2 regions of the Streptomyces sp. NPDC048197 genome follow, and region 1 is predicted to be linked to the other one. Evidence: predicted binding sites of a transcription regulator. Region 1 holds the regulator's gene; the other holds the start of a gene.
What was found. Region 1 encodes HrcA, which represses chaperone genes, less so after heat shock. Its sites were predicted from a motif close to TTNGCACTCNGNNNNNCNGAGTGCNAA; they were not measured.
Positions count from the first base shown of each region.

Region 2: the regulator HrcA is predicted to act here: its motif matches at 5,705-5,731, upstream of ACGF4C_RS23625 (FmdB family zinc ribbon protein).

Region 1 is NZ_JBIDAJ010000013.1:34,798-50,110, reverse strand. It holds gene ACGF4C_RS18930 (S-(hydroxymethyl)mycothiol dehydrogenase) at 1-832, opposite strand, end outside; gene ACGF4C_RS18925 (enolase C-terminal domain-like protein) at 1,043-2,371, opposite strand; gene ACGF4C_RS18920 (HAD family acid phosphatase) at 2,633-3,463, shown strand; gene ACGF4C_RS18915 (ribonuclease Z) at 3,491-4,396, opposite strand; gene ACGF4C_RS18910 (histidine triad nucleotide-binding protein) at 4,403-4,762, opposite strand; gene ACGF4C_RS18905 (OsmC family protein) at 4,914-5,345, shown strand; gene ACGF4C_RS18900 (TetR/AcrR family transcriptional regulator) at 5,445-6,086, opposite strand; gene ACGF4C_RS18895 (dihydrofolate reductase family protein) at 6,282-6,839, shown strand; gene ACGF4C_RS18890 (dihydrofolate reductase family protein) at 6,866-7,435, shown strand; gene ACGF4C_RS18885 (DUF4287 domain-containing protein) at 7,485-7,697, shown strand; gene ACGF4C_RS18880 (16S rRNA (uracil(1498)-N(3))-methyltransferase) at 7,725-8,468, opposite strand; gene ACGF4C_RS18875 (nitronate monooxygenase) at 8,465-9,607, opposite strand; gene dnaJ (molecular chaperone DnaJ) at 9,845-10,978, opposite strand; gene hrcA (heat-inducible transcriptional repressor HrcA) at 10,979-11,995, opposite strand; gene ACGF4C_RS18860 (MBL fold metallo-hydrolase) at 12,190-12,927, shown strand; gene ACGF4C_RS18855 (DUF3097 domain-containing protein) at 12,976-13,809, shown strand; gene ACGF4C_RS18850 (Uma2 family endonuclease) at 13,787-14,380, opposite strand; gene hemW (radical SAM family heme chaperone HemW) at 14,465-15,313, opposite strand, start outside.
Region 2 is NZ_JBIDAJ010000018.1:93,335-108,647, reverse strand. It holds gene ACGF4C_RS23640 (penicillin acylase family protein) at 1-2,146, opposite strand, end outside; gene ACGF4C_RS23635 (potassium/proton antiporter) at 2,356-3,882, shown strand; gene ACGF4C_RS23630 (MFS transporter) at 4,210-5,529, shown strand; gene ACGF4C_RS23625 (FmdB family zinc ribbon protein) at 5,743-6,084, shown strand; gene ACGF4C_RS23620 (S-methyl-5'-thioadenosine phosphorylase) at 6,281-7,114, shown strand; gene mscL (large conductance mechanosensitive channel protein MscL) at 8,076-8,579, shown strand; gene ACGF4C_RS23610 (hypothetical protein) at 8,631-8,936, opposite strand; gene ACGF4C_RS23605 (hypothetical protein) at 9,564-10,013, shown strand; gene ACGF4C_RS23600 (AMP-binding protein) at 10,461-11,009, opposite strand; gene ACGF4C_RS23595 (MFS transporter) at 11,442-12,950, shown strand; gene ACGF4C_RS23590 (rhodanese-like domain-containing protein) at 13,091-14,641, opposite strand; gene ACGF4C_RS23585 (GntR family transcriptional regulator) at 14,993-15,313, shown strand, end outside.

The DNA of each region.
Region 1 (15,313 bases):
CCAGGACGACCGTGCCGGCCAGATCGCGGGCGTAGAAGGCCTGTTTGTACGTCTCGGGGCGGCCGACCGCCTCGATGACGACGTCCGCGCCGAACCCGCCGGTCAGTTCGCGGATCGCCTCGACGGGGTCGGTGGTACGGGAGTTGACGGTGTGGGTGGCGCCCATGGTGCGCGCGATGTCCAGTTTGCGGTCGTCGATGTCGACGGCGATGATCCGGGCCGCGCCGGCCAGCCGGGCGCCGGCCACGGCCGCGTCGCCGACCCCGCCGCAGCCGATGACCGCGACCGAGTCGCCGCGGGTGACCCCGCCGGTGTTGATCGCGGCACCGATACCGGCCATCACCCCGCAGCCCAGCAGGCCGGCCACCGCGGGCGACACCTCCGGGTCGACCTTGGTGCACTGCCCCGCGGCGACCAGCGTCTTGTCGGCGAAGGCACCGATGCCCAGCGCCGGCGTCAGCTCCGTGCCGTCCTTCAGCGTCATTTTCCGGCGGGCGTTGTGGGTGTCGAAACAGTATTGGGGGCGGCCGCGCAGACAGGCCCGGCACTGGCCGCACACCGCACGCCAGTTGAGGATGACGAAGTCCCCCGGCGCGACGTCGGTGACCCCGGCGCCGACCGACTCCACGACCCCGGACGCCTCATGGCCGAGCAGGAACGGGAACTCGTCGTTGATGCCGCCCTGCTTGTAGTGCAGATCGGTGTGGCACACCCCGCACGCCTGGACCTTCACCACGGCCTCGCCGGGTCCCGGGTCCGGCACCAGGATCGTCTCCAGCCGGACCGGTTCGTTCTTCCCCGGCGCGATCACGCCGCGCACTTCCTGTGCCATCGGAACAGCCCCTTTCAAAGATCACTACGGGACCACTGTGGCGCGCTGCCACTGAGCCGTGCCTCACCGTACGCGTGCCGGGCGACCACGCACAGGACCACGGCCGGGTTCATGATCCCCGCGGGCGGCGGCCGCGTCCGGGCCGGGCATGCGTACGTAGGACAGCCCGCGTCCGTACCCGGCCCGCTCACGGCCCGCCGCCGGCCGCGGTCACCAGCGCGGGACGGCCGGGACGGTCCAGTCCGGCTGCGCGTGGCGCATCGCGGCGGCGTCGTCGCGGTCGCGCAGGCCCCCGTCGTCGGCCAGCCAGCGGTGGTGCAGCGCGGCGAGCCGGTCCCGGTCGAGGGTGACGCCGAGACCGGGGGCGTCGCCGACGGCCACCTTGCCGTCGCGGATCGCGATCCGCTCGGTGAGGACGTCCTCGGTCTGCCAGGGGTAGTGGGTGTCGCAGGCGTGGTGGAGGTCCGGCACGGTCGCCGCCACCTGGGTCATCGCGGCCAGGCTGATGCCCAGGTGGGTGTTGGAGTGCATGGACAGGCCGACGCCGAAGGTGCGGCAGACGGCGGCCAGTTCGCGGGTGGCGCGCAGCCCGCCCCAGTAGTGGTGGTCGCAGAGCACCACCTGGACGGCGCGGCGGCGGAACGCCTCGGCGATCTCGTCGAAGGTCGTCACGCACATGTTGGTGGCCAGCGGCAGGCGGGTGCCGGCCGCCACCTCCGCCATCCGCGCGGTCCCGCCGGCCGGGTCCTCCAGGTACTCCAGCAGGTCCGCCAGCTCGTCCGCGACCTTGAGCGAAGTGGCCACGCTCCAGGCGCCGTTGGGGTCGAGCCGCAGCGGCCGCCCGGGGAAGGCGGCGGCCAGCGCACGGATCGTGGCGACCTCGTGCGCGGGCTCGAAGACGCCGCCCTTGAGCTTGAAGGACGTGAAGCCGTAGGTGTCGGCGAAGCGGTGGGCCTGGGCCACCACGCCGGCCGGGTCGAGCGCCGCGCCCCAGTCGTCCCGTTCGCCGCGGCCGCCGGGGTGTCCGGCCCAGCGGTAGAAGAGGTACCCGCCGTACTCCACGCGGTCCCGGACCTTGCCACCGAGCAGGGCGTGGACCGGCAGTCCGGTGGCCTTGCCCCAGGCGTCCAGGCAGGCGACCTCGAAGCCGGAGAGGACCGACAGCCGTAGCTTTTCGGCGGTCCGGGCGCCGCGCAGTCCGCCGGCGTGCACCGCGTCGGCGTCGGTGGCGACCGGCGAGTCGCCGGTGACTGCCGGTGAGCCCCCACACACCTCGGCGGCGAGCGCGGGCAGTCCGTTCAGATCCGTGACCCGCCGGCCGGTCAGTGCCGCGGCCAGCGGCCGGGCCAGGTCCAGATAGCCGGTGTCCCCGTAGGTCTCGCCGAGCCCGGTGACCCCCGCCTCGGTGACCAGCTCGATGATCAGCCGCGGGGTGTACGGCTGGTGTACGCCCTGGGTGTTGAGCAGGGGCGGGTCGGCCACCAGGACCGGGGTGAGCCGGACCTCGGCGATGGCGAGGGGATGCGGGGCGTCGGTCATCCGGGGCTCCTACGGGTACGGGGGCACGGTCGGCGACAGGACCGGTGGCATGGTCGGCAGCGGCACGCCATTCACGCATATAAACATCATCCATGCATGCAGGTGGAGGCTACGGAGGCCCCTTCGGACCGTCAAGGCCCCACCTCTTGCGGGAACTTCCCGCCAAGGGTTGAATCTCCGCGCGTAGACCAAGGAATGAGGGGCCGTCAGCCGCCTCAGGCCCTGGGACCCACCCCCCTTCTTCTCCAAGAGGAGCCGCGCATGCCCCGTCCCGACCGCTTCCGTCCCGGTCGCCTCCGCCCCGCCCTGTCGCGCCGCACCCGCCTCGGTGCCACGACGGTCGCCGCCCTCGTCGCCGGCACCGCCGTCTTCGGCATCGGTCAGGCCACCGCCGAGCACTCCGTCCCGCGGACCGACAAGGAGATCCCCAACCTCACGCAGGTCCAGGACAAGATCAAGGCGTACTACGGCGACACGGTCACGGCCGACGGCCAGCACTACGCCTCCCCGCACAGCAACTACGCCCGCCAGGTCCGCGGCATCGAGGCCAAGGCCCGCACCTACCTGGACAAGGCGCTCGCCCGCCAGGCCCGGGCCGGCAAGAAGACCAGGCCCGCGATCGTCCTCGACATGGACGACACCACCCTGCTCACGTACAACTACGAGCTCCAGGTCGGCTTCGCCTTCACCCCGCAGAGCCAGGACACGTACCTGGAGCACACCGACATGGACCCGGTCTTCGGCATGAACCGGCTCGTCAACCGGGCCCGCGACAAGGGCGCCGAGGTCTTCTTCATCACCGGCCGCAAGGAGGCCCAGCGCGACTGGAGCGTGCGCAACCTCAAGAACGTGGGCTACGGCGTCCCGCTGGACCGGACGCACGTCTACCTGAAGGACAAGGAGCACCCGCCGGCCTACCTGCCCTGCGGCAGCACCTGCACGACCGTCGAGTACAAGTCGGGCACCCGCAAGCACATCGAGTCCCTGGGCTACGACATCGTCGCCAACTTCGGTGACCAGTACAGCGACCTGGACGGCGGCTACGCCCACCGGACGTTCAAGATGCCGAACCCGATGTACTACCTGCCGTAACGGCAGGCCGGGGCCACGTGCCCGTGCTCAGCGTCGCCTGGGCACGGGCACGCGCATGAGGTCCCTGGCGATCGTCAGCTCACCGTCGTACCCCGCCGCACGGGCCTGCCGCGCGAACTCCGATGGGTCGTCGTAACGCTGCGAGAAGTGCGTCAGCACCAGATGCCGCACCCCGGCCCGCACCGCCACCCCGCCGGCCTGCCCCGCCGTCAAGTGCCCGTGATCCGCGGCGAGTTGAGCGTCGCCGTCCAGGAACGTGGACTCGATGACGAGCATGTCCACGCCCTCCGCGAGCGCCTCGACGCCCTCGCACATCCGGGTGTCCATCACGAACGCGAACCGCTGGCCGGGGCGGTGCTCGCTCACCTCGTCGAGGGTGACGCCGTTCAGCTCCCCCTCCCGCGTCAGGCGCCCGACGTCCGGCCCGGTGATGCCGTGCTGCGCCAGCCGCTCCGGCAGCATCCGGCGTGCGTCCGGCTCCACCAGCCGGTAGCCGTACGACTCGACCGGGTGCGACAGCCGCCGCGCCTGCAGGGTGTACGAGGCGCAGCGGTCCAGCTCGCCGTCGGCCGCGACCGGCCGCTCGACCAGCCGAACGGTCTCGCGGTAGGCGGTCGCGTAGCGCAGCCGCTCGAAGAAGTGCTGGCCACTGGCCGGGAAATGGGCGGTGACCGGGTGGGGCACCCGGTCGAGGTTGATCCGCTGGATCACCCCGGCGAGCCCGAGCGAGTGGTCGCCGTGGAAGTGGGTGATGCAGATCCGGTTGAGGTCGTGGGCCGCGACCCCGGCGCGCAGCATCTGGCGCTGCGTCCCCTCGCCGGGGTCGAAGAGCAGCCCCTGGCCGTCCCACCGCAGCAGATAGCCGTTGTGGTTGCGATGCCGGGTGGGGACCTGGCTGGCGGTGCCGAGGACGACCAGTTCACGTACGGACATGGCTGGTTACCCGGGGGGCCACTGGAGGCCGCGGCCACCCAGGACGTGCAGATGGGCGTGGAAGACGGTCTGGCCGGCGCCGGAGCCGGTGTTGAAGACCACCCGGTAGCCGGTCTCCTCGACCCCGTCCTCGGCGGCGACCTTCCGGGCCTCGCACAGTATGTCGGCGACGACCTGCGGTTCGGCGGCGGCGAGGGCCGCGGCGTCCGGGTGGTGCACCTTGGGGATGATCAGGACGTGCGTCGGGGCCTGGGGGTTGATGTCGCGGAACGCGACGGTGGTCGCGGTCTCGCGGACGATGGTCGCCGGCACCTCCCCGGCCACGATCTTGCAGAACAGGCAATCGGCCTGCGGTTCTCCCGCCACCGTTGGCTCCTCCCAGCTCATCCCTCGTACGCACGGTGCGCACGGCCTCGGATGCTACCGGGCGAGCCGGGTGGGGCGTCGCAGCGACGGGGGGACCGGGATCACTAAGCTGGCCTTGATCGCTTTCGCCCACAACCGGGAGTTATGCACCATGGCAACCACGCGCACCGCCAAGACCCACTGGGAAGGCAACCTCCTCCAGGGCAAGGGCACCGTCGCCCTGGAGTCCTCCAAGGTCGGTACGTACGACGTGAACTGGCCCGCCCGCGCGGAGCAGCCGAACGGCGTGACCAGCCCCGAGGAGCTGATCGCGGCGGCCCACTCGTCCTGCTACTCCATGGCCTTCTCGCACGGCCTGGCGGGCAAGGGCCACACCGTCGAGGCCCTGGACACCCAGGCCGACGTGACCTTCCAGCCCGGTGAGGGCATCACCTCGATCGCGCTGACCGTCAAGGCCCGGGTCCCCGGCCTGTCCGAGGAGGACTTCCAGGCCGCGGCCGAGGACGCCAAGAAGAACTGCCCGGTGAGCCAGGCACTGGCCGGCGTCAAGAACATCACGCTGACGGCCGAGCTGCTGAGCTGACGGACGGAGCGGCTTCCGCTTCGTGAACGGCGGTGCGCCGACGGGTCGTTGAGGCCGGTCGGCGCACCGTTGCGTGGGGGCGGGCGCGGTGCGGCGGGCTCAGATGCCCCGTTCGATCATGTCGATGACGTGCTGGCCCGCGTCGTGGACCTGGGAGGGCAACAGGCCGCGCAGGGGCCCGTCGATGAGGAGCGCGGCCAGGCCGTGGACGGCCGACCAGGCGAGGAACTCCGCCCCGGGGCGCCGGTCCTCGGGCAGCAGGCCGTTCTCCACGAGGTCGTCGAGGGCCGCACCCAGGAGCTCGAAGGGGGTCCGGCCGCTGCCGCCCGCGGCGGTGTCGTCGGCGGCGTACGTCATGTCGCCGGGGACGTGGAACGCGGTGCGGAACAGGCCCGGTTCCTCCTGGGCGAAGCGCAGATAGCCGGTGCCGACCGCCCGGAAGCGGGCCCGTGCGGCGGCCGCGGCGTCCGGGGCCGGCGGCAGTGCGTCCTGCTCGGCCTCCATGGTGCGGGCGAGGTGGGCCATGGCGGCCTGCGAGACGGCGTGCAGCAGGGCGCCGCGGTCGGCGAAGTGCCGGTAGGCGGCATTGGGCACGACGCCCGCCTGGCGGGTCGCGGCGCGCAGTACCACCGCCTCGGGGCCGCCCTCCCGGGCCAGTTCGAGTCCGGCCTCGACGAGGGCGTTGCGGAGATCGCCGTGGCGGTAGGTGGTCCGCCTCGCCCTGCCGCTCTCCGCCGCCATTACCCCTCCAACGTGGTCATCCACGGGGACGCCCCTCCCGTGTGGACATCGAGGGGTCATCCAATGTGGACAGCATCCACTTAACTCGTCTAGGCTTCCGCATGATCGAACAGGGGCCGCGGATCACTGCGTTCCCCATTTGTGGACATCGTACACATGGGCAGGTCCGTGCCCGCAATCAAGGGGGAGCCTCGCATGCGCAAGGTCATCGCATCGCTCTACATCACGCTCGACGGCGTCGTGGAGAACCCGGCCTGGACGGCCCCGTTCTTCGACGAGGAAGCCGCCGCGTTCGCCCGCGGCCAGCTCTTCGCCGCCGACGCCCTGCTGCTGGGCCGGGTGACCTACCAGGGATTCGCCGCCGCCTGGCCGACGATGACCGACGAGGACGGCTTCGCCGAGCGGATGAACGCGCTGCCCAAGTACGTCGCCACCACGACGCTCGACACACCGGAGTGGAACGCCACCTTCCTCACCGGCGACCTCCCCACCGCCGTCGCCGGGCTGAAGCAGCAGGACGGTCAGGACCTGCTCGTCTACGGCAGCGGCGGGCTCGTCAACACCCTCCTGGCGCACGACCTGATCGATGAACTCCGCCTGTGGACGCACCCGGTCGTCGAAGGCACCGGCAAGCGCCTGTTCACCGAGAGCTCCCCGAGGAAGACACTCCGGCCGCTCGGCACCACCACCTTCCGCAGCGGCGCGCAGATCCTCACGTACGCTCCCGCCACCGCCCCCGCTTCGGCCCGTTGACGGCCGGCCATCACCGGGAGAACCCCATGGGCAAGATCACCCACTTCGTGCACCAGTCACTGGACGGCTACATCGAAGGCCCCGACGGCGCCTTCGACTGGCCCCTCATGGGCCCCGAACTCTCCGCCCACTCACTCCAACTCACGACCGAGGCCGACCAGTTCCTGTACGGCCGCAAGGTCTGGGACATGATGGCCGGCTTCTGGCCCCGGGCGGAGGAGTACTCCACCGACGCACACGACCTGGCCTTCGCCCCCGTATGGCGCAGCGCACCAAAGATCGTTGTCTCCTCGACGCTGGAGCAGGCCGACTGGAACACCCGCGTGATCGGCACGAACGTCGTCGAGGAACTCACCGCCCTCAAGCGGAGCGGGGCCCGCCTGTTGCTGTTCGGCGGCTCGGAGCTCGCCGGATTCCTCACCCGGCACGGGCTGATCGACGAGTACCAGATCTTCGTCCACCCGGTCGTGCTGGGCGGCGGCCGGCCCGTCTTCAGCACACCGCAGGAGCGGATGAACCTGCGCCTCGTCGAGTCCAGGACCTTCGACTCCCAGGTGGTCCTGCTGCGCCACCGGCCGGCGAACCTCCAGCCCTGACGACGGGGCGACCCCCACGCGACCCCTGCAGAAGAACGGAGACCGTCATATGACCGACGCCGTCAAGGGCCCCGCCAGTTACTTCCCCTCCATCGAGAAGAAGTACGGCCGCCCGATAGCCGCATGGAAGGAACTCATCCGCTCCGCGCCGCCGGCCAGGCACGGGGAACTCGTCACCTGGCTCAAGACCGAGCACGGCCTCGGCCACGGCCACGCCAACGCCCTCGTGGCCCACACCCTCGCCGAGGACAACGGGAAGTGAGCCGCTGCGGCCGGACGGGCGCGGGGCTCAGCCCCAGCGTCCCGTGCGGCCCAGCAGGAGGGCGGTGGCCGCGGTGCCGGCCGTGGAGGTGCGCAGGACGGTCCGGCCCAGGCGGTACGGCCTGGCACCGGCCTCGGCGAAGAGGGCCAGCTCCTCCGGGGACACCCCGCCCTCGGGCCCCACGACCAGCACGATCCGGCCGGTGGCCGGGAGTTCCGCGGTGGCGAGCGGGGCGCTGCCCTCCTCATGGAGCACGGCCGCGAAGTCGGCGTCGGCGAGCAGGGCGGCCACCTGCTTGGTGGACAGCGGGTCCGCGACCGCCGGGAAGATCAGCCGGCGGGACTGCTTGCCCGCCTCACGGGCCGTGGCCCGCCACTTGCCCAGCGCCTTGGCGGCCCGTTCGCCCTTCCACTGGGTGACGCAACGCGCCGCCGGCCAGGGCACGATGGCGTCCACCCCGGTCTCGGTCATGGTCTCGACGGCCAGCTCGCCCCGGTCGCCCTTGGGGAGCGCCTGGACGACCGTGATGGTCGGTTCCGGCGCCTCCTCGGTACGCAGTTCGGCGACCGCGACGGTCAGCCGGTCCTTGCCCTCGGCGGCAGCCACCGTGCCGTACGCGCCGGTGCCCTGACCGTCCGTCAGTACGACCTCCTCGCCGGCCCGCAGCCGGCGCACCGACACCGCGTGCCGGCCCTCCGGCCCGTCGACGGTGACCGTACCGCCCGCCCGTACGTGCGCGAGCGACTCGACGAGGAACACGGGCGCAGTCATGCGGTGCCCCCGGCAGCCGGCGAGTCACCGGATCCCGCACTTCCGGCCCCGGTTTCCGCAGTCCCGGCCCCGGTGCGGCTCAACCCGGCCCGCGCCGCGTCGAGTTCGGCCGTGAGGACCTCCACCAGCCGTGCGGCCGGCATCTCCCGGGCCAGCCGGTGCCCCTGCCCCGCCCACAGGTTCAGCCCCTGGGCGTCGCCGGCCTTGGCCGCGGCCTTGCGCACCGTGGAGGTGAGGTAGTGGACCGCGGGGTAGGCGGCCGGTGCGTACGGGCCGTGCTCCCGCAGGAAACGGTTCACCAGGCCGCGGGCCGGCCGCCCGGAGAACGCCCGGGTCAGCTCCGTGTGGGTGAAGAGGGGGTTGGTCAGCGCCTGCTTGTGCAGCGGGTTGGCGCCCGACTCCGGGGTGGTGAGGAAGGCGGTGCCGAGCTGCGCCATGGTCGCCCCGGCGGCCAGCACCGCCGCGATCTGCGCCCCGCGCATCAGCCCGCCCGCGGCGATCACCGGGATCTGCACGGCCTCCCGGACCTGCCCGAGCAGCGCCAGCAGGCCCAGCCCCGCGCCGGTCCCGTCGGCGTGCGGGTCGTCGCGGTGGGTGCCCTGGTGGCCGCCCGCCTCCACGCCCTGCACACAGACGGCGTCCGCACCGGACCACTGCGCGGCCTGCGCCTCGGCCGCCGTGGTGGCCGTGACGATGGTGTACGTGCCCACCCTCGCGAAGGCGTCGAGGACCGCGCGCGAGGGGCAGCCGAAGGTGAACGACACCACCGGCACCGGGTCCTCACGCAGGATCGCGAGCTTGGCCTCGTAGCCGTCGTCGGTGGGCCCGTCGGTGTCGCCGAGCTCGGTCTCGTACCACGTGGCCTCGCCGGCGAGCTGTTCGCGGTACGCCTCGACGGCGGAGTGGTCGGCGAGCGACGGCTGCGGCATGAAGAGGTTGACGCCGAAGGGCCGGTCGGTCAGCGACCGCAGCTGTTTGATCTCCTGGTACATGCCGTCGGCGGTTTTGTAGCCGGCGGCGAGGAAGCCGAGACCGCCGGCGCCGCAGACGGCGGCGGCCAGTGCGGGTCCCGAGCCGCCGCCCGCCATGGGGGCCTGCACGATCGGGTAGCGGCAGAGATCGGTCAGTGCGCTGGGCATGACCACATCGTGTCACGGGAGGCACCGTCGCCCCGCATCAGGGGCTGAGCGGGGGCAAGGCCGGCCCCTAGGGGGTGGTCGAACAGATCCCGTAGGGGACGCGAGGGCCCCCTGCGGGGCCACAACGCCGAGGTGCCGGGCGGGTATTCCGTATCCCGTCCGGCACCTCACAGTCTGGCGCGCTCTGCTCGCGTACGGGCAGGCAGCCCGCTCACGCGCGGGCTGACGCCGAACCGCCTACCGCCCGTTGAACGCGTCCTTCAGGCGCGAGAACAGCCCCTGCTGGCCCGGCTGGAACTGGCCCGTGGGGCGTTCCTCGCCGCGCAGCTTGGAGAGCCGCCGCAGCAGCTCCTCCTGCTCCGGGTCGAGCTTGGTCGGCGTCTGGACCTCGACGTGGACGATCAGGTCGCCCCGGCCGTTGCCGCGCAGATGGGTCACACCGCGCTGGTGCAGCGGGATCGACTGGCCGGACTGGGTACCGGGCCGGACGTCGATCTCCTCCACCCCGTCCAGCGTCTCCAGCGGGCACTTCGTGCCCAGCGCCGCCGCTGTCATCGGGATGGTGACCGTGCAGTGCAGATCGTCGCCGCGCCGCTGGAAGACCGGGTGCGGCAGCTCGTGGATCTCGACGTAGAGGTCGCCGGCCGGGCCGCCGCCGGGGCCGACCTCGCCCTCGCCGGCGAGCTGGATCCGGGTGCCGTTGTCGACACCGGCCGGGATCTTGACGGTCAGCGTACGGCGGGACCGGATCCGGCCGTCGCCCGCGCACTCCGGGCACGGCGTCGGCACGACCGTGCCGAAGCCCTGACACTGCGGGCACGGGCGGGACGTCATGACCTGGCCCAGGAAGGACCGGGTGACCTGCGAGACCTCACCGCGGCCGCGGCACATGTCACAGGTCTGCGCCGAGGTGCCGGGGGCGGCGCCCTCGCCGGTGCAGGTCGTGCAGACCACGGCGGTGTCGACCTGGATGTCCTTGGTCGTGCCGAAGGCCGCTTCGTTCAGCTCGATGTCGAGCCGGATCATGGCGTCCTGGCCGCGGCGGGTGCGCGAGCGCGGACCGCGCTGCGAAGCCGTGCCGAAGAACGCGTCCATGATGTCGGAGAAGTTGCCGAAGCCGGCCCCGAAGCCGCCCGCGCCACCGCCGCCGGCCTGCGAGAGCGGGTCGCCGCCCAGGTCGTAGACCTGCTTCTTCTGCGGATCCGACAGGACCTCGTAAGCGGCGTTGATCTCCTTGAACCGCTCCTGGGTCTTCGGGTCCGGGTTCACGTCCGGGTGCAGCTCGCGCGCCAGCCGACGGAAGGCCTTCTTGATCTGGTCCTGCGAGGCGTCACGGCTGATGCCGAGGACCGAGTAGTAGTCCGTGGCCACTTACGACTCCGCGAGGATTTGTCCGACGTAACGTGCCACTGCGCGTACCGCTCCCATCGTTCCGGGGTAGTCCATGCGGGTCGGTCCGACCACGCCGAGTTTGGCGACTGCCTCGTCGCCCGAACCGTAGCCGACCGTGACGACCGATGTGGACGTCAGGCCTTCATGGGCATTCTCATGCCCGATACGTACGGTCATGCCCGAGTCCTTGGCTTCGCCGAGGAGCTTGAGCAGCACCACGTGCTCCTCGAGCGCCTCCAGCACCGGACGGATGGTCAGGGGGAAGTCGTGCCCGAAGCGCGTGAGATTGGCGGTGCCGCCGATCATCAGCCGCTCTTCGGTCTCTTCCACCAGAGTTTCCAGCAACACCGACAGCACTGTCGAGACCGTGCCGCGGTCGTCCTGCTCGAAGGACTCCGGGAGATCCTGCACCAACTGGGGCACATCCGTGAAACGGCGTCCCACGACCCGGCTGTTCAGCCGCGCCCGCAGGTCCGCCAGCGAGGTCTCACCGAACGGCGTCTGGCAGTCGATGAGCCGCTGCTCGACCCGTCCGGTGTCGGTGATCAGGACGAGCATCAGCCGGGCCGGGGCCAGCGCCAGCAGCTCGACGTGCCGGACCGTGGACCGCGTCAGGGACGGGTACTGCACGACCGCGACCTGCCGGGTCAGCTGCGCCAGCAGCCGGACCGTGCGCCCCACCACGTCGTCGAGATCGACCGCGCCGTCGAGGAAGTTCTGGATCGCCCGGCGCTCGGGGCTGGACAGCGGCTTCACGCCGGCCAGCTTGTCGACGAAGAGGCGGTAGCCCTTGTCCGTCGGGATCCGCCCGGCGCTGGTGTGCGGCTGGGCGATGAAGCCCTCTTCCTCCAGGGCCGCCATGTCGTTGCGGACGGTCGCCGGGGAGACCCCGAGCTGATGGCGCTCCGTGAGTGCCTTGGAGCCGACCGGCTCCTCCGTCCCGACGTAGTCCTGGACGATGGCGCGCAGCACTTCGAGCCTGCGTTCACTGAGCATCCCGCGCACCTCCAGCCGGCCGTCGCCGTCTCGTCCGTCTCCTGGCACTCACCCGGGCCGAGTGCCAGACCCTGAGCCAGTGTACGGCCGGGTAGCACGACCTCGGCAAGGGCGGCCGCGCGGAGCGCGCACCCGATGACCGTCTTCGGGCGGTCCGGCGGGCAACGCTATCGCGATGGAGCTAGCGTCTCGGTATGCGCACAGCTTGGGAAGAGGCCGGGTGGGAACGGCTCGGTGACGGTGTCGCCAGGCGCCGTATGGCGGGCTGGGACGAGACCGTGGGGGTGATCGCCGGGTCGGCCGGCGTCATGATCGTCGACACCGGCGCGACCCTGCGCGACGGGGCGGATCTGCGCCGGTCGATCCGCGGAGTGCTGGGCCGGGAAGTGACGCATGTCGCGCTCACCCACCCGCATTTCGATCATGTGCTGGGCACCGCGGCCTTCTCGGGCGTGGCGGTGTTCGGCGCGGCCGGTCTCGCCGAGTTGTTCCGCCGGGACAAGGACGCGCTGCGGCACGACGCCGTCCGGCACGGCGTCGACCGGGACGCGGCCGCGGAGGCCACCGACCTGCTGGTCGTGCCGCACCACCACGTCCACGGCCAGCTGACCGTCGAGCTCGGCGACCGGCAGGTGCTGCTCGCCAACGTCGGGCCCGGCCACACCGCCCACGACCTGGCCGTCCTGGTGCCGGGCCGGCACGGCGAGGCGGAGATCGTCTTCTGCGGCGATCTGGTCGAGGAGTCCGGCGAGCCGAACGCCGGCCCCGACGCGCTGCCCCGGCAGTGGCCCGCCGCGCTGGACCGGCTGCTGGCGCTCGGCGGCGACGACGCGCGGTACGTGCCCGGCCACGGCGCCGTGGTGGACGCCGCCTTCGTGCGCGCCCAGCGGGACGCCCTGGCCGCCCGCTACGGCGTTCCGCCGTCGTCCTGACCGGCCGGGGACGGCGCGGGCCGGGGTGCCGACCGGTAGAAAGAGCCCATGCAGAGCAAGCGCTACAGCCCCGACCTCACCCCGCCCTGGAAGAAGCAGCGGCCCGCGCCGGAGGTCCCGGCCGAGCCCGATCTCGTCGTCGAGGAGGTCGGCACGGGCTTCTGCGGTGCGGTGATCCGCTGTGAGAAGACCGCCGAGGGCCCGACGGTCACCCTGGAGGACCGCTTCGGCAAGCACCGGGTCTTCCCGATGGTCCCGCGCGGCTTCCTCCTGGAGGGCAAGGTCGTCACGCTCGTCCGCCCGCAGAACCGGCCGGCCCCGAGCGGCCCGGCCCGTACGGCATCGGGTTCACTCGCCGTCCCCGGCGCCCGCGCCCGGGTCGCGCGCGCCGGGCGCATTTACGTGGAGGGGCGGCACGACGCCGAACTCGTCGAGCGGGTCTGGGGCGACGATCTGCGCATCGAGGGCGTCGTCGTGGAGTACCTGGAGGGCATCGACGACCTCCCGGCGATCGTCCGCGGCTTCGCGCCCGGGCCGGACGCCCGGCTGGGGGTGCTGGTGGACCACCTCGTACCGGGTTCGAAGGAGTCCCGGATCGCGGCGGGGGTGACGGGCGAGCACGTACTCGTGGTCGGCCATCCGTACATCGACGTGTGGGAGGCGGTGAAGCCGGCGTCCGTGGGGATCGCGGGGTGGCCGTCCGTCCCTCATGGCCAGGACTGGAAGACGGGCGTGTGCCGGGCGCTGGGCTGGCCGGAGAACACCGGTGCGGCCTGGCAGCGGATCCTGTCGTGCGTGCGGTCGTACAAGGACCTGGAGCCGCAACTCCTGGGGAGGGTGGAGGAGTTGATTGATTTCGTTACGGTCGGCGGTGCGGCCTGACGCCCTTGAGGGTCCCGAACTCGCTGGTGTCCAGCTCCAGGCCGAGCAGGGGCAGCGGAAGGGGCTCACCGAACTTCGTGATCTGCTGGGTCCGGTAGTCCGCCTCATCCCCCACGCCGACGGGCTGAGTGAGCAGGACGCAGTGGGCCACGATGGGATCGATGATCAGGTAGGCCGGGACCTTGCCCGCGGCGTAGATGGAGCGCTTGATTCCGTAGTCGTGATCGACACTGGTCTTGGAAACAACCTCGATGACTGTCGCAATCACCCCGGACGGAGGCGGCCCGGATTCCGGACGAGCATCGCGTGGCAGCACCACCAGATCCGGAACGGGTTCGCTGGCCTCGCCCGGAATCGTGATGTCCTGCGTCTGGAGACGCATCCACGCTTGCCTCGGAATCTGGTCCTGAACCGATTCGACGATCTCGTTGTGCACGAGATCGGGCGTCGCCATCATCACGATGTTCCCCCTGAGAAGCTCGACCTTGACGCCCTCGGGAACCTCCAGGTTCTGGAAGATCTGGGTCATCCGGTGATCATCCACAGCGGTCATCTCCGTGGCCCTCCACATCCCGCCGCGTCCATTGTGACGGCAGCTTAAGGACAGCGTAGGGGCGCTCACCGGCACTACGCACGGCTTCACCCCGTCGAGTGATCAGTCCACCAGATCCCGCACCACCGCGTCGGCCAGCAGCCGCCCCCGGAGTGTCAGGACGGCCCGCCCCTCCTCGTACGGGCCGGACTCCAGCAGCCCGTCGGCCCGTGCCTGCTCGGCCGCCCGGGCGCCCGCCGGGGCGAGGAGGTCCAGGGGGCAGCCGTCCGCGAGGCGGAGTTCCAGCAGGATGCGTTCCACCCGGCGGTCCTCGTCGGCGAGGATCTCGCGGCCCGCGCCCGGGGAGCGGCCCTCGCCGAGGGCCTGGGCGTACGCGCCGGGGTGCTTCACGTTCCACCAGCGGACGCCGCCGACGTGGCTGTGCGCCCCGGGGCCGGCGCCCCACCAGTCGGCGCCGGTCCAGTACAGCTCGTTGTGGCGGCAGCGGGCGGCTTCGGTGGTGGCCCAGTTGGAGACCTCGTACCAGGAGAAGCCGGCCGCGGTGAGCCGCTCCTCGGCGATGAGGTAGCGGTCGGCGTGCACGTCGTTGTCGGTCATCGGGACCTCGCCGCGGCGGATCCGGCGGGCCAGCTGGGTGCCCTCCTCGACGATCAGGGCATAGGCGGAGATGTGGTCGGGGCCGGCGCCGAGCGCGGCGTCGAGCGAGGCCCGCCAGTCGTCGTCGGACTCGCCGGGGGTGCCGTAGATCAGGTCGAGGTTGACGTGCTCGAAACCGGCGGCGCGGGCCTCGCCGACGCAGGCCTCGGGGCGGCCGGGGGTGTGCGTACGGTCGAGGATCTTCAGGACGTGCTGCCGGGCGCTCTGCATGCCGAAGGAGACCCGGTTGTAGCCGGCCGCGCGCAGCTCGGAGAGGTAGCGCGGGTCGACGGAGTCGGGGTTGGCCTCGGTGGT
Region 2 (15,313 bases), on a different contig from region 1:
CGCCGGCCCGCTCGCCGCATTCGCGGACGTAGGTGTCGTTCTCGTCGGCGGGGCCGGTCTCGTCGGCCGGGCGGACGGTCAGGCACTGGCCCTCGGGGCGCAGCTCCTTGGGCATCTTGTTCCCGAAGGCGAGCTTGAGGGTGTTGCGCCAGACGGCGTTGAAGTAGGCGGCCGCGGCGGAGTCGGGCTCCTGGGTGAAGTCCCAGCCCTCCAGCAGCTGCTGGGCGTCGCGGACGTACTTGTCCTTGATGTCGATCTTCGTCAGGTAGGGCGTCAGCAGCCGGGCGATCTCACTGCTGTTGTCCTTCTGGAAGGCCTGCATGTCGTCGGTGGAGACCTTGCCGCCGTCCTTGATCTTCGACTCGATCAGGTCGTTGATCCGCTGGCTGCGGGAGCCGTAGCCCCAGTCCTTGGTGATCAGGTACGGGTACTTCTCGTCGGTGACGGCCTGGTTGGCGGTGACGATGTAGCCGCGCTCGGGGTTGTACTCGTACGGCAGGGCGGCCTGCGGGATGTAGCTCTTCCACTGGTAGCGGGGGTCCCAGCCGGGCGCCGGGTAGGTGCCGTCGAAGTGGCCGTCGCCCTTGCCGCGGACCGGGATCCGGCCGGGTGCCTGGTAGCCGATGTTGCCCTTGGCGTCGGCGTAGACCAGGTTCTGCGAGGGCACCTCGAAGTGCGCGGCGGCCTTGCGGAAGCCGGTCCAGTCGTGGGCGCGGTTGAGCTCGAAGACGGCGTCCATGGAGCGGCCGGGGTCGAGCGCGGTCCAGCGGAGCGAGACGGCGTAGCCGTCGCCGCGGTCCGGGGCGGCGTTGCCCACGGGGGCGTCCTTGCCGACGTTGCCGAGTTCGTCGTCGCGGTCGGAGACGATCGGGCCGTTGTTGGTGGCGCGGACGGTGATCTGGCGGCTCTCGCCGCCGGCGACCTTGATGGTCTCCTTGCGCGTGCGGAACGGCCGCTGCCGGTTGTCGTAGAGGTAGCCGTCGGCGTTGACCTTCTCCAGGTACAGGTCGGTGACGTCGGCGCCGAGGTTGGTCATGCCCCAGGAGATGTCCTGGTTGTGGCCGATGACGACGCCGGGCATCCCGGAGAAGGTGAAGCCGGAGACGTCGTAGCCGCACTTGGGGCCGGTGTTACGGCAGTGCAGGCCCATCTGGTACCAGAGCGAGGGCATCTGCGGTGCCAGGTGCGGGTCGTTGGCGAGCAGCGGCTTGCCGGTGGTGGTGTGCGCGCCGGAGACGACCCAGGAGTTGGAGCCGATGCCGTTGCCGTTGGGGCCGAGCAGCGCCGGGACCTCGTTCACCGTCTTGGACAGCGAGGACAGCTGGGACCGGAGTCCGGTGACGGCGCCGCCGGCCGGGGTGGCGTTGGCCGAGCCCTTGGGCGTGAACTTCTTGGTGGCCGGGTCGACCGCGCCGCCGTCCACGATCGGCTTGTTCCGCTTGTACGGGTATGCCGGGTAGAGCTCGTTGATCTGCTGCTGGCCGAAGCGGCTGGTCATCAGGGACCGGTCGATCTCTTCCTGCATGTTGCCGCGCAGGTCCCAGGCCATCGCCTTGAGCCAGGCCACCGAGTCGGCCGGCGTCCACTTCTCGGGCTTGTAGTCGTTCTCGAAGTCCAGCGCCGCGTACTCCAGGGAGAGCGCCGAGCCCTCGTGGTCCTTGAGGTAGGCGTTGACGCCGGCGGAGTACGCCTGGAGGTACTTCTTGGTGCTGGGCGAGAGCTTGGTGTCGTACTCCTGCTGCGCGACCCGGTGCCAGCCCAGTGTGCGCAGGAACTCATCGGTCTTGACCTGGCTCTTGCCGAACATCTCGGACAGCCGGCCAGCGGTCATGTGGCGCCGGACGTCCATCTCCCAGAAGCGGTCCTGGGCCTGGACGTAGCCCTGGGCGCGGAAGAGGTCCTCGTCGGTGTCGGCGTAGATCTGCGGGATGCCGTTGGCGTCACGGACGACGTCCACCGGGTCGGCCAGGCCCGGGAGTTTGAGCGAGCCGGTGGTCTGCGGGAACGAGGCCCGTACTGTGCTGACTCCCCAGAACGCGCCGAAGCCGATGCCCGCCACGAGCAGCAGCACGACCGTGATGGCGACGAGGCGGCCGCGCCGCCCCTTCTTCTTCCTGGGGACTGGGCCGGACTTGTTGGCGGGCATCTCTGTCCTTCGAGGGGCAGGGTGGGAGTGCTGGAGCAACCATAGGCGCACGGGTTCGGCGACCCCTACGCGGAGTCACCGCCAGCACCCCCAACCTTCAAGCAATGGTAAATTGTTAGCCTCAGTAACTAGATACGGTAAGGAAAGAGCGCCCGAAGACCACCCCCGGACCGTCGATTTTCGGAACCCGTGCGAGGAAGGACCAGCTCCTGACTGTCGACCACCTCAACGAACTCCTGCTGCTCTGCTCGCTCGTACTGCTCATCGCGGTCGCCGCGGTACGGCTCTCCTCGCGCAGCGGGCTCCCCAGCCTGCTCATCTACCTGGGGATAGGCATCGCCATGGGCCAGGACGGTCTCGGCGGGGTCGTCTTCGACGACGCCGAGCTGACCCAACTCCTGGGCTATGCCGCGCTGGTCGTGATCCTCGCCGAGGGCGGTCTGGGCACCAAATGGAAAGAGATCAAGCCGGCACTGCCCCAGGCGGCGGTGCTGTCGACGGTCGGCGTCGCGGTGAGCGTGGGGGTCACCGCGGCCGGAGCGCACTACCTGGCCGGACTCGGCTGGCGGCAGGCGCTGCTGATCGGCGCCGTGGTCTCGTCCACGGACGCCGCGGCGGTCTTCTCCGTGCTGCGCAGCGTGCCGCTGCCGGCCCGGCTCTCGGGTGTCCTCGAAGCGGAATCCGGCTTCAACGACGCCCCGGTGGTCATCCTGGTCGTCGCCTTCTCCACCGCGCGGGAGGTCGACCACTGGTACGTCCTCCTCGGTGAGATCGCCCTGGAGCTGGCGATCGGCGCCGCCCTCGGCCTCGCGATCGGCTGGCTCGGCGCCTACTGCATGCGGCACGTGGCGCTGCCGGCCTCCGGTCTCTACCCCATCGCCGTCATGGCCATCGCGGTCTCCGCCTACGCCGCCGGCGCCCTGGCGCACGGCTCGGGCTTCCTCGCCGTCTACCTGGCCGCGATGATCCTCGGCAACGCCAAACTGCCGCACGCCCCGGCCACCCGCGGCTTCGCCGAGGGGCTCGGCTGGATCGGCCAGATCGGCATGTTCGTCCTGCTGGGCCTGCTGGTCACCCCGCACAACCTCCTCGACGACGTGGTGCCGGCCCTGGTCATCGGCATGATCCTGACCCTCGTCGCCCGCCCGACGTCGGTGTTCGTCTCGCTGCTGCCGTTCCACGTGCCCTGGCAGGAGAAGACCCTGCTGTCGTGGGCCGGGCTGCGCGGCGCGGTCCCCATCGTGCTGGCCACCATCCCGATGGTGGGCGCCGTCCCCGGCAGCGAGGGCGTCTTCAACATCGTCTTCGTCCTGGTCGTGGTCTACACCCTGATCCAGGGACCGACCCTGCCCTGGCTCGCCCGGCACCTCCGGCTGGGCGACGGCGAGGAGCCCGCCGACCTGGGCATCGAGTCCGCCCCGCTGGAGCGGCTGCGCGGCCATCTGCTGTCGACGTCCATCGGGCCGGCCTCGCGGATGCACGGCGTCGAGGTCGGCGAGCTGCGGATGCCGGCGGGTGCCGCGGTCACCCTCGTCGTCCGGGACGGCTCCAGCTTCGTGCCGTCGCCGTCGACCGTGCTGCGCCGCGGCGACGAACTGCTGGTCGTCGCCACGGACCCGGTGCGCGACGCGGCCGAGCGGCGGCTGCAGGCGGTCTCCCGGGGCGGCAAGCTGGCCGGCTGGCTGGGCACCGGCGGCGCCCCGCGACGGCGCGGACACGGCCACGGCCACCGCTGACGTCCGTAGGGCTCCACGATTGCGGGCCGCCAGGCAATGTGGCGGACATCTCCAAGCAACCCAAGGAAAAGCAGGTGAAGCGCTGGCTAATCCCAGGGCTTCACCCGCCCGGGCCTGTACAATCAAGAAGGAACAACTGACGAACCACCTCTGCCTGATGCAGAGCTGGCGCGACCGCTCGGCGGCCGCGGTCCCCTGCCACCTGCAGCCACCTCTCGGGGTGCGGACCACGCGGTATCACTCGGTCCAGCGCGAGAGGACAGCTCTCGGCGCGTACCCGTGACGACCTCTCGGCGACGCGCTACCAGGCGGCAGAAAGGCCCGGCCGTGGCATCCGCGGTCAAGCAATCCCGTCCCGGTTACGGACAACTGCTCCGCACCCCTGGTGCGTGGACCTTCCTCCTGCCCGGCTTTCTGGCCCGGCAGCCGTTCGCGATGCTGACCATCGGCATCGTGCTGCTCGTCCAGTCCACCACCGGCTCCTACGGCACCGCCGGCGCGGTCTCGGCCGCCACCGGTGTCTCGATGGCACTGTTCGCCCCGCAGAGCGGCAAGCTCGCCGACCGTTTCGGCCAGCGCGCGGTGCTGATCCCCGGCGTCCTCGTGCACACCGCCGGCGTCGCGGCGCTGATCGTCCTGGCCCTGGCGCACGCCCCCCTGTGGGCGCTGCTCGCCGTGGCCGTCCCCACGGGCGCCTCGACTCCGCAGGTCGGCCCGATGGTGCGGGCCCGCTGGGCATCCCGCCTCGGCGGCAGCCCGCTGATGCCGACGGCAGCCGCCTTCGAGTCGGTGACCGACGAGTTCACCTTCGTGGTCGGCCCGGTCCTGGCGACCGCGCTGTGCACCGGCATCCACCCGGCCGCCGGCCTGATCGCCGAGGCCGTACTGACCCTCGCCGGCGGCCTGCTCTTCGCCTCCCAGCGCCGCACCCAGCCGCCCGTCCACCGCGCGCAGGCCGACGACCGGCCGCGCGTCTCGGCCCTGTCGGTCCCCGGCGTCCGCGTGCTGATCGTGGCGTTCCTCGGCATCGGCGCCGTCTTCGGCGGCATGCAGGTCTCACTGACCGCGTTCACCCAGGCCATCGGCCAGCCCGGCATCAACGGCCTGCTCTACGGGATCTTCGCCGGCGGCAACATGCTCGCCGGGATCGCCTGCGGCGCCATCGCCTGGAAGGTCGGCCCGCGCCGCCGGCTGCTGGTCGCCTACGGGCTGCTGGCGCTGGCCACCACCCCGCTGTGGGCGGTGACCGCGGTACCGCTGCTGGGCGCCGTCGGCCTGGTCGTCGGCCTCTGCATCGCCCCCGCCCTGATCACCGGCTACACCCTGGTCGAGTCCCTGGTCCCGGCCGCCGCCCGCACGGAGGCGTTCACCTGGCTGACCGGCGCGGTCGCCCTGGGCCAGGCCGCCGCCGCCACCTCCGCCGGCCAGCTCACCGACCGCTTCACCCCCAGCACCGGCTTCCTGGTCCCCCTGGCCGGCACGGCCCTGGCCCTGGTGGTGCTGCTGGCCCTGCGCGCCCACCTGCTGCCGCGCACCTCGTCCGCCGCGGCCGACGCGGACCGGCCGGACACGGCGTCCGGGGCCGACTCCGGCGCCGGAGCGGGCACGGCGGCCGAGGACCGCGGGCGGGAGCTGGCGAACGCGTGACGGGACGGACGCGGATGGGGGCGGACGGGTAACCGGGGGGCGTCGAACGGTGTCGGCGGGGTGCCGGGGAACGCCTGGCGCCGTCCGTCGCGGACCGGCCCCGGACGTGGGGTCGGTCACCGTCTGCCCGGTCGCAGTGGACTGACGCGCCGGAATACTGCAATATGGAGCGTCGTTAGCACTCATCGAGTGAGAGTGCCAGGAGGAAGTCAAGTGCCGACCTACCAGTACCAGTGCACCGCGTGCGGCGAGGGCCTTGAGGCGGTGCAGAAGTTCACCGACGACGCGCTGACGGAGTGCCCCAGCTGCAACGGACGCCTCAAGAAGGTGTTCTCCGCGGTCGGCATCGTCTTCAAGGGTTCCGGCTTCTACCGCAACGACAGCCGCGGCTCGTCGTCCAGCAGCAGCCCCGCGAAGAGCTCCTCCTCGTCGAGCACGACGTCGTCCTCGGACTCCGCCGGCTCCTCGTCGAGCAGCTCCAGCTCCGACAGCAAGCCGTCCGCGTCCGCCGCGTCGTCCTCCGGCAACGCGTCGAGCACCAGCTCCGCGGCCTGAGCCTGACCGGCAGCGCTGGCAGCACAGACAGCACAGACATCTTCGGGCCCCGCCGTCGTCGGACGGCGGGGCCTGCTGCGTGCGGGGCACTGCATGCAGGATCACTGTTGGCCAACCCTCTGCCGCCCCGGTCCGCTGCATGTACGCCTCCGGGGTGGCGGATCTCGCGGTGGCCGCCCCCGCTAAGGTGACCGCCATGGCTGACGCGGAAATAGGCGTAATAGGCGGATCGGGCTTCTACTCCTTCCTCGACGACGTGACCGAGATCACGGTCGACACCCCCTACGGTCGCCCCAGCGACTCGGTGTTCCTCGGCGAGATCGCCGGCCGCCAGGTCGCCTTCCTCCCCCGGCACGGCCGCGACCACCGCCTCCCGCCGCACCGCATCAACTACCGCGCCAACCTGTGGGCGCTGCGCTCGCTCGGCGTACGCCAGGTCCTCGGCCCCTGCGCGGTCGGCGGGCTGCGCCCCGAATACGGCCCCGGCACGCTACTGGTCCCCGACCAGCTCGTGGACCGCACCAAGGCCCGCGTCCAGACCTACTTCGACGGCGAGCCGCTGCCTGACGGGAGCGTCCCCAACGTCGTCCACCTGACGTTCGCCGACCCCTACTGCCCGGCCGGCCGCCAGGCCGCCCTCGCTGCCGCCCGCGGCCGCGAGTGGGAGCCGGTCGACGGCGGCACGCTCGTCGTCATCGAGGGCCCGCGCTTCTCGACCCGCGCCGAATCCCGCTGGCACGCCGCCCAGGGCTGGTCCGTGGTCGGCATGACCGGCCACCCCGAGGCCGTCCTGGCCCGCGAACTGAGCCTCTGCTACACCTCGTTGACCCTGGTCACCGACCTGGACGCGGGCACCGAGACCGGCGACGGCGTCTCCCACGAGGAAGTCCTCCAGGTCTTCGCCCAGAATGTCGGCCGGCTCCGCGAGGTCCTCTTCGACGCGGTCGCCGCCCTGCCCCGGTCCAACGACCGCACCTGCCCCTGCGCCGACGCCCACGCGGGCTGGGACCTGGGCATCGAACTGCCGTAAGACGCCTGGCGGGCCGGGGACAGGCCGGGCCTGGGACCAGGGCCGGCTCTGCGGTCAGGCACGGGCTGGGGCCAGGCCCGGGCCCCCACCTTTTCCCTGCCCCGCTCGTTCCCCGTCCCCCACCCGGGTGGCGAAGTTATCCACATCCCGAAGCTTCTCCACAGGCCACAGCAGGCACGGGCGCGACACGGCACGGTGGTGCTCGCCGATTCCATCAAGGCTCGTCCGATCTCCGATCTCCGATCTGCGACCTCCGAGTCGCCGATCTCCGAGTCGCCGATCTCCGAGTCGCCGATCTCCGAGTTACCGACGAGCCCCTCACCAGCCAAGGCGGACCACCATGCCCACCACGCCGTACACCCCACTCGCCTCGCGCTCTCCCGTTCCCTCTACTGATCTCCCCTCCGATCTCTCGGCCGACCTTCCGCGCGACCTCTCGTCCGACCTCTCGGTCGACCTTCCGCCCGACCTCTCGTCGCCACCCCTCCCCACTCCCCCACGGTGTGAAGTGCCCCACTTTCCACCGGTACGAGCCGGCGGCGGCAGGGGCCGATGGGGCAGGGTCGGGCCCCGCCGGATGCTGATCGCCGGGCTCGCGATGACCGCCGCAGCACTGGCCGGCGCGGCCTCGTATGGGGCCGTACGAGCCTTACCCGCGACGGGCTGCCCGTCGACGGCGGCCCTGGGAGGGCGGTAGCCATGCCGCAAGATCGAGTGGCTTCCCTGCACACCGCCCGCGAGACTGCTGCGAGTGGCGGGGCACCTGCCGCGGAGGACCGGGGCCGGTCGCGCCAACGGTGGCGCACCGCCCGCACCGGAACCGCCGGACCGGTCCACCGCAAGAAACCAATGTCCGTGTTGCCCGACTGGACAGCTCTGCCGTGCCCTGCCGTAAGTTGCGGTGCTGATTGTTCGTGCACCGTCCGTGGTGAGCGTCGTGAGCGTGGAAAGAGGCTGTCAGGTGAGCGAGAGCAAGGGCGTCCTGCAGGGGTTCAAGGAATTCCTGATGCGGGGCAACGTCATCGAACTCGCGGTCGCGGTCGTTGTCGGTGCGGCGTTCACCAACATCGTCAACGCCGTGGTCAAGGGCGTGATCAACCCGATCGTCGGCGCTCTGGGTTCGCAGAACCTCGACAACTACAAGGCGTGCCTCACCACCTGCCACACGGACAAGAAGACGGGCGCGTTCACCGACGGGATCTACATCCTCTGGGGTTCGGTGCTCAGTTCCGCACTGACCTTCCTGATCACCGCCGGGGTCGTCTACTTCCTCATGATCCTTCCGATGAACAAGTGGAAGGAGCGCCAGGCTGCCAGGAAGCCCGTCGACGACGCCCCGCTGGCCCCGACCGAGGTCGAGCTGCTCACCGAGATCCGCGACGCCCTCATCGCCCAGCGCACTACCTCTGCCCCCGTGCCCTCCTCCACCTCGGGCACGATCGGCACTCAGAAGACGCAGAGGTAGCAGGTCGGAAGCGGCCACGCCCGGCGGCCGGGCTTTGGGATCTCTGGGATCTCAGAGGTGATGGGGCGGCTTCTCGGCGAGGAAACGGGCGAGGTCGGAGGCGCTGTCTCCACCGGCCGGCCGTTCGCCCCAGCCCCTGTCGGTGTCGTCCGAGGACTGCTGGTTCAGCGGGTCGTCGAAGATCAGCGCCGCGGCAGCCTTGGGGGTCGCCCGCCGAGGGGCCACGGTCGCGGGCTCGGACGCGGCCTCGGAGGCAGCTTCCTGCCCACGGTCACCGTCTCCTTCGACGGCGGAGTCCGGGGCAGCAGGAGCGGCCTGGGGCTCAGCATCCCGCTCGGAATCAGGGGTGGTACTCACCCCTCCAGAGTACGGGCGAGCCCAACGAAGCCACCGAGCGGCAAGGGCCCTCGGCACTCCTTCCGCGGTACACCGCCCCGACGCCGACGGCCTCCGGCACGTCCCTCAGCCCCCCGCGTTCCCCCTGCGGCGCCGATGCCTAGTGGCCCTTGTCGTGGGTGGGTATGGGGCGCGGGCGCTGGCCGCCGTTGGGCCGGGTCGGCGGGCTCTGTGAGGCGTGGCTGCGCTTGTGGGGGCGCGTCCGGTCGGTGCTGCCGGGGAGGGAGTGGCGAGCGGGTGCGGATGATGAGTGAGGGGAGGGCATGGGCCGGTCACCTTTCAGATGGACCTGGAACAGGTACGTCACTTGAACCCCCGTTGACCTGTGAGAGGTCGGCGCTGCCGCGAGCAGGGGGCAACAGCGGGACGACGTCGTAGGCAAATCGCTGGCCGGTGTCGGCTGTTCGGTCGCGTAGGTGGCGCCACAGGAAATGGCCGGCGCCCGCGATGACGAGGCCGGCGGCGACGTGGAGGCCGTGGCACAGGGCCCGGCCGAAGGCGTCGGAGGGAGGAAAACCGGGGGTTTTCGGGGCCCAGAGGCGCATGGCGTAGCCCGGGCCAGGGTCGGCGCCGGTCGATGCGGTGCCGGTGACCCGTCCGTCCCCAGGCGAGGGGCAAGGTGATCAGCGCGGCGAGCAGGCAGCCCCGGAAGGCGAGTTGCTGGGCGGCCCAGGGGGCGGTGGAACGGGCGCCGAGGAATTTCAGGAAGCCCCGGTAGGTGGTCGCCAGTTGGGGCAGGGCGGTGGGCGCTTTACGGAAATTCCCGCGGGAGAAGAGGGTGTGCCGGCCCTGTCGGAGCAGGCGGCGGGCGAGGGGTTCGCTGACCTGGACGGTGTGGCGGTAGGCGACGCGGATGGCGCAGAAGACGGTGGCCACGGCGTACAGGAGCAGCGTCGAGTCGGAGTCCCGGAGCAGGCGGCCGCCCAGGACGAGGGCGAGGGCCATGGCGAGAACGAGGGCGAGGGCGAGGAGCAGCGCAATGGCGGGGAGCAGCGCGACGGCGGAGGTTATGAGTGGGGCGCGGACGGTCGCTGTTGACCTGGTCGGCGGCGGGCCCACGGGGGCTTGAGGGCGGCCGGTCACCTCGCTACCGCCGGTCGCCCCGCTATCGCCGGTCATCTGGCTATCGCCGGTCACCTGGCTACCGTTGGTCGCCTCGATACCGCCGACCACCTCGCTACCGCTGGTCGTCTCGCTGCCGCTGGTCGGCCCGGCGCCGTAGGTCGACCCGGAGCCGCAGGTCGGCGTGGTGTCGCCGTCGGGCGTTTTGGTGGCGTTGGTCGGCTTGGCTCTGCTGGTTGCCGCAGGCGTTCCGGTTGCGTTGTCCGCCTGGGTCCCGGCGGGCCCGGCCGGGGTGGCGGCAGGGGCGGGTGGGGCGGCGTCCGGGTGCTGGGGCACGAGGCCCACGCTAGGAAGGTACTGGGCGGTTCGCCCGTTTTTGTGGCCTCAGTGGGTGACGTGTGCGGGAGAGAGCGAGACCCTCCCCTACCGGCAGGCGGCTGTCCGTCCCTCCAGCGCCTCGTGCCACCACAGGTCGCGGCCCGGCTTCCAGGAGACCGGCCGGGAGCAGCGGTTCACCACCAGGACCTTCCCTACGGGCGTCTGCCCCGACGCGGCGGCGCGCGCCAGTGCGTGGTCGAGCAGCGGCTTCACCGGCCGTACCGCCCCGTCCCAGAACGCCGCGTCCGCCGTGATCACCACCCGCGCCGACGACTCCCGCGTACGCGCCACGAGTTCGGGCACCGTCAGGGAGACCGGCAGGGTCGTCCGGATCGCCTCCAGCCGACCGCAGGCGAGCGTGGCGATCACGGATTCCGGCACCAGCGGCAGGTGCACCGCGACCCGGTCACCGGCCCGGACCCCGAGCCGGGCGAGCGCGCCGGCGGCCCGTTCGGCCTGGTCGAGGAGCATGCCGTGGGTGAGCTCTTCAAGGCGGCCCGGTTCCCCGCTCCAGGTGAGGGCGATCCGCGAGGAATCGGGCTCTTGTATTTCCCCGGCGGGGTCTGCATGCTTGGTGATCACACGGCGCAACATGCGGATCAGCATGGAGATCACCGATCAACGATCGCTGAACGTCCGCTGTACGGGGCTCCGCGCCCGCCCCTTCTCGCACCCAGGCAGCCGGCTAGCGCACTGAAGTCCTGCCCCTTCCGGTGCACTTCATCCCTCCTTTCCGCTTCCGTTTTCGGTTTTGGCGTCTTCCGTTGCCTGCCGCACGTCGCACGAAGCCGTCGTACGGAGCCGTCGCACGAAGCACGCCGCCACGAAGCACGTCGCGTACGGCATGCCCCACGGCCGGATGTCGCGTACGGCATGACGCACGGCCGGATGTCGCGTACGGCATGGCGCGCGGCGCTGGCCGTAGGCACTAGCCGTAGGCCCGTGCACCGCGTCGGTTGGCGTTCGTCGGCTGGCGTTCGTCGGCTGGCTGGCAGCGCACCCGTGAGAGGTGGTCCGTCCCTTTCCATGTCCGAGCCCACACCGATGCCGATGCCCATGCCCGCTTCCGCGCCGTCCAGGCGGCGGCAGGGGCCGGCGGCGCGGCGCCAGGCCCGATGGGCGCTGGCGGCCGTTGCGACCGGCGCCTTCTGCGTTCAGCTGGACTCGTTCGCGTTGCATCCCGCGCTGCCCGTCATCCGTGCCGAGCTGCACGGCTCCGCGGCCACCGCCGCATGGACCGTCAGCGGATATCTGCTGGCCGCCGGTTCGTTGATGCCGGTCGCCGGTCGGCTCGGGGATCTCTACGGCCGGCGTCGGATGCTGCTCGTCGGGTTGGTGCTGTTCGCGGCCGCCGCCTCCCTCTGTGCGCTCGCGCCCTCGCTGCCGCTCCTGGTGGCGGCGCGGGTGCTCCAAGGGGCGGGTGGTGCGTTGATCATGCCCACCGGGTTGGCACTGCTGACGAACATGTCCCCACCGGGGCACGAGGGACGGGGAGTTGGTGGTCGCCGGGCCATCGGCAGGGCGCTGGGCCTGGCGGGGGTGGCCACGGTCTGTGGGCCGTTCCTGGGCGGTGTGTTGGCCGCTTCGGTGTCCTGGCGGGCCGTCTTCTGGCTCACGGTGCCGCCGGCCGCGATCGCCGCGCTCTGCGCCCTGCGTGCGCCCGCCTCGCGCGCCGCCGACCCGCGCCCCCTCGACGTCATCGGTGCGGTCACCGCCACCGGGGCGCTCGCCTGCCTGGCCCGCTGGTTGCAGCAGCCCGCCGACGGGCTCTGGGGTGCCGTCGCGGCGCTGTTCGGCGCGCTGTTCGTACGGGCCGAGCGCCGGGCGGCACGGCAGCACCGGGGTGGGCGCCGTTCGCCCGTGCCGCTCCTGGACCCCTCGTTGTTCCGCAACCGGCCGTACGTGGCGCTGACCGCGGCCGGGGCGGTGGCCAACGCCGCGACGGTGGCGCTGCTGTACGTCCTCCCCCTGCTGCTGTCGCGCGGGCGGGGGTGGCCGGCGCCCGGCGCGGAACCGGCACTTCTCGTTCCGGCCGCGGCACTGGCCGTCGGCGGCCCGCTGGCCGGCCGGGTGCGTCCCGCGGCGGCCGTACGGGTGATGACGCTCTGCCTGTTCACCGCGGCGGCGGCGCTCTGCGCACTCGGGTGGGTGGGGGCGGGGGCGAGGGCGGGGGCCGGGGTGGCGGCGGGGACCGGTTTGGCGGCGAGGGCCGCCGCGGCCATCACGGCGACGACCGCCACGATGACCACCCCCACGGCGACGACCGCCGCGACCGCGACCGCCGCCACGGTGGCCGCGGCGGCGCTGGGGGTGGCCGGTGGGCTGGCCCTCACCGGCACCCAGGCGGTGGTACGCCGCGAGCGCGCCGGTGCGGCGTCCGGCCTGACCAAGGCGGTGATGACGGCCACGGCGGGCCTCGGGCTCAGGGCCGGCGGCGGTGCGGGCCCGTCCCTGGCGTTCCCGGCCGCGGCCTGCTTCGTCGCGGGCGGGGCGCTGGTACTCGTCCGCGTACGGCAACCGGGGCGGCGACAGTGACCGGTCGACGGCCGGGGGGAGGGAAGCGGCCGTCCCACGATGGTCGCCCTTCCCGGGCTGCGGCCTCCACGCCCACCCCTACCGGGCCGCGGCCCCCACGCCCGCCGCTCGCACCTCATGTCCGGCCTCGGGTACCGGCCTCAGGTACTGGCCATCGCCTCGTAACCGCCCTCCAGATCGCACACGTCCCCGAACCCCCGCGCCTCCAAGAGGGCCGCCGCGATCACCGAGCGGTTTCCGCTGCGGCAGTAGAGGACGACCGGGCGGGCCGGGTCCAGTTCGGTGATGCGGTCCGGGAGGGTGGCCAACGGGATGCTGCGGGCGCCCGGGAGCGCGCCCGCCGCGTACTCGGCGGGGTTGCGGACGTCCACCAACTGGGCCCGGGGAAACCGACCGCCGGTATCGGGACCCGTTGCCGCAGCCATAGCTGTAGCCATAGCCGCATCCCAGCCCGTACCCGAACCCACAGCCGTGCCCGTACCCGAACCCACAGCCGTAGCCGTAGCCGTAGCCGTAGTCATATCCGTATCCGAGCTGTCGCCGGTCAACTGGACCCATTCCTCGGGAAGTTCCTCAGGACCGACGCGGTGGCTGCGGCGGACCAGTGCAGGCTCCCGGTCCAATACGGCGGCCGGGTCGGGGAGATGGCCGAGGACGTGGTCGTAGCCGATGCGGGCGAGCCGCAGACGGGCCTCCCGTTCCTTACCGGGGTCGGCGAGCAGCACGATCGGGGTGCCCGGGGCGACCACGCTGCCCGCGTACTCCGCGAACCGCGTGTCCAGGCTCGTGTGCAGTGACCCCTTCAGGTGCGCCCGCGTGTAGGAGGCCAGCGGACGGCAGTCCAGCAGTACGGCGCCCTGCTGGTCGCGGGCCGCGAGGGCCTCCTCCAGGGTGAGGGCGGGCGGTTCGTCGGCATTCAGGAGCGGGTGCCCGTCCCGGTTGAGGGCAGCGTCGTGAGCGAAGTAACCGGGTGTGGCGGGCTGTCCGGCGGTGACCAGCCGTACGAATTCGGCCACCGGCATGGGCTGCAGGGCGTAGTTGAGGCGTCGCTGGTCCCCGATGGTGGAGCTGGTCTCGGTGGAGAGGCTCCGGCCGCAGGCCGACCCGGCGCCGTGTGCGGGAAAGACCCGGGTCGCGTCCGGGAGCGTCAGGAGTTTGGTGTGAAGGGAGTGGTGCAGGCGTACGGCCATGTCGTGCGGGGAGTGGCCGGCGGCGGAGAGCAGGTCGGGGCGGCCGACGTCGCCGACGAACAGGGTGTCGCCGGTGAGCACGCCGAACGGTACGGCGTCGTCGGGGTTTTCGTGGACGACCAGGCAGAGGGACTCCAGGGTGTGGCCAGGGGTGGCGAGCACGGTGAGGGTGACGCCCCCGCTCCCGCCGTTGTCCGCCTCGCCGAGGAAGATGCGCTCGCCGTCCCGTAACCGCCGTATGGGGAAGCCGGTTCGGGCGGCCTCCCCGAAGGCGATGGTGGCGCCGGTGGCGCGGGCGAGTTCGAGGTGGCCGGAGAGGAAGTCGGCGTGCACATGCGTCTCGATGACGAGCTCGATGCGCAGGCCGGCGGCCGCCGCGTCCTGGAGGTAGTCGTCGATGTCACGGCGCGGGTCGACGAGGACGGCGCGTCCGGTGGTCTCGTCACCGATCAGGTACGACGCCTGGGAGAGGCAGTCGAGGTAGTACTGCGCGAAGTGCACGGTCGGCCTCCAGGGGTGGGCGCCCCGGGCGGCGGCTGAGGTCCGCTCGGGCGGGCGGGACGATGCGTTGTGCGGATGCACGGATGTACGTACATTAGGGAGCCGGGTTGGCGGGCGACAAGCCGGGTTCCGGTGTGAGCGCCCCGAGCTGACCCGGCATCAGCCGATCCGTCCCCCAGGCCGCGGAGGGGTATCCCGCACATGTCGACCGAGCCGGCAGACCCCCCGCACGGTGGGCACCGTACGCACCGTGAGCACGGGGCGCATCGTGAGCACAGTTCCAACCATGAGCACGGTACGAACCGTGAGGACGGTTCACCCAGCGCTCGCGGTGCGCACAGCGCTCACGATGTGCACAGTGCCCGCGAGGCTCACGGCGCCCCCGGCGCGTACGCTGCGCGCCCCCTGGACCGGCGCTCGCCGCTCCCCCTCTGGGCGCAGCTCCTCGACGATCTGCGCCGCCGGATGGACGCCGGCGCGTTCACCGAGGAGTTCCCCGCCGAGCACCGGCTCACGGCCGAGTACGAGGTCAGCCGGCACACCGTCCGCGAGGCGCTGCGCAAGCTGCGCGCCGACGGCCTGGTGATCGCCGAACGCGGGCGCGCCAGCCGCCTGGACACCCGCCGCATACAGCAGCCGCTCGGCTCGCTCTACAGCCTCTTCCGGGAGCTG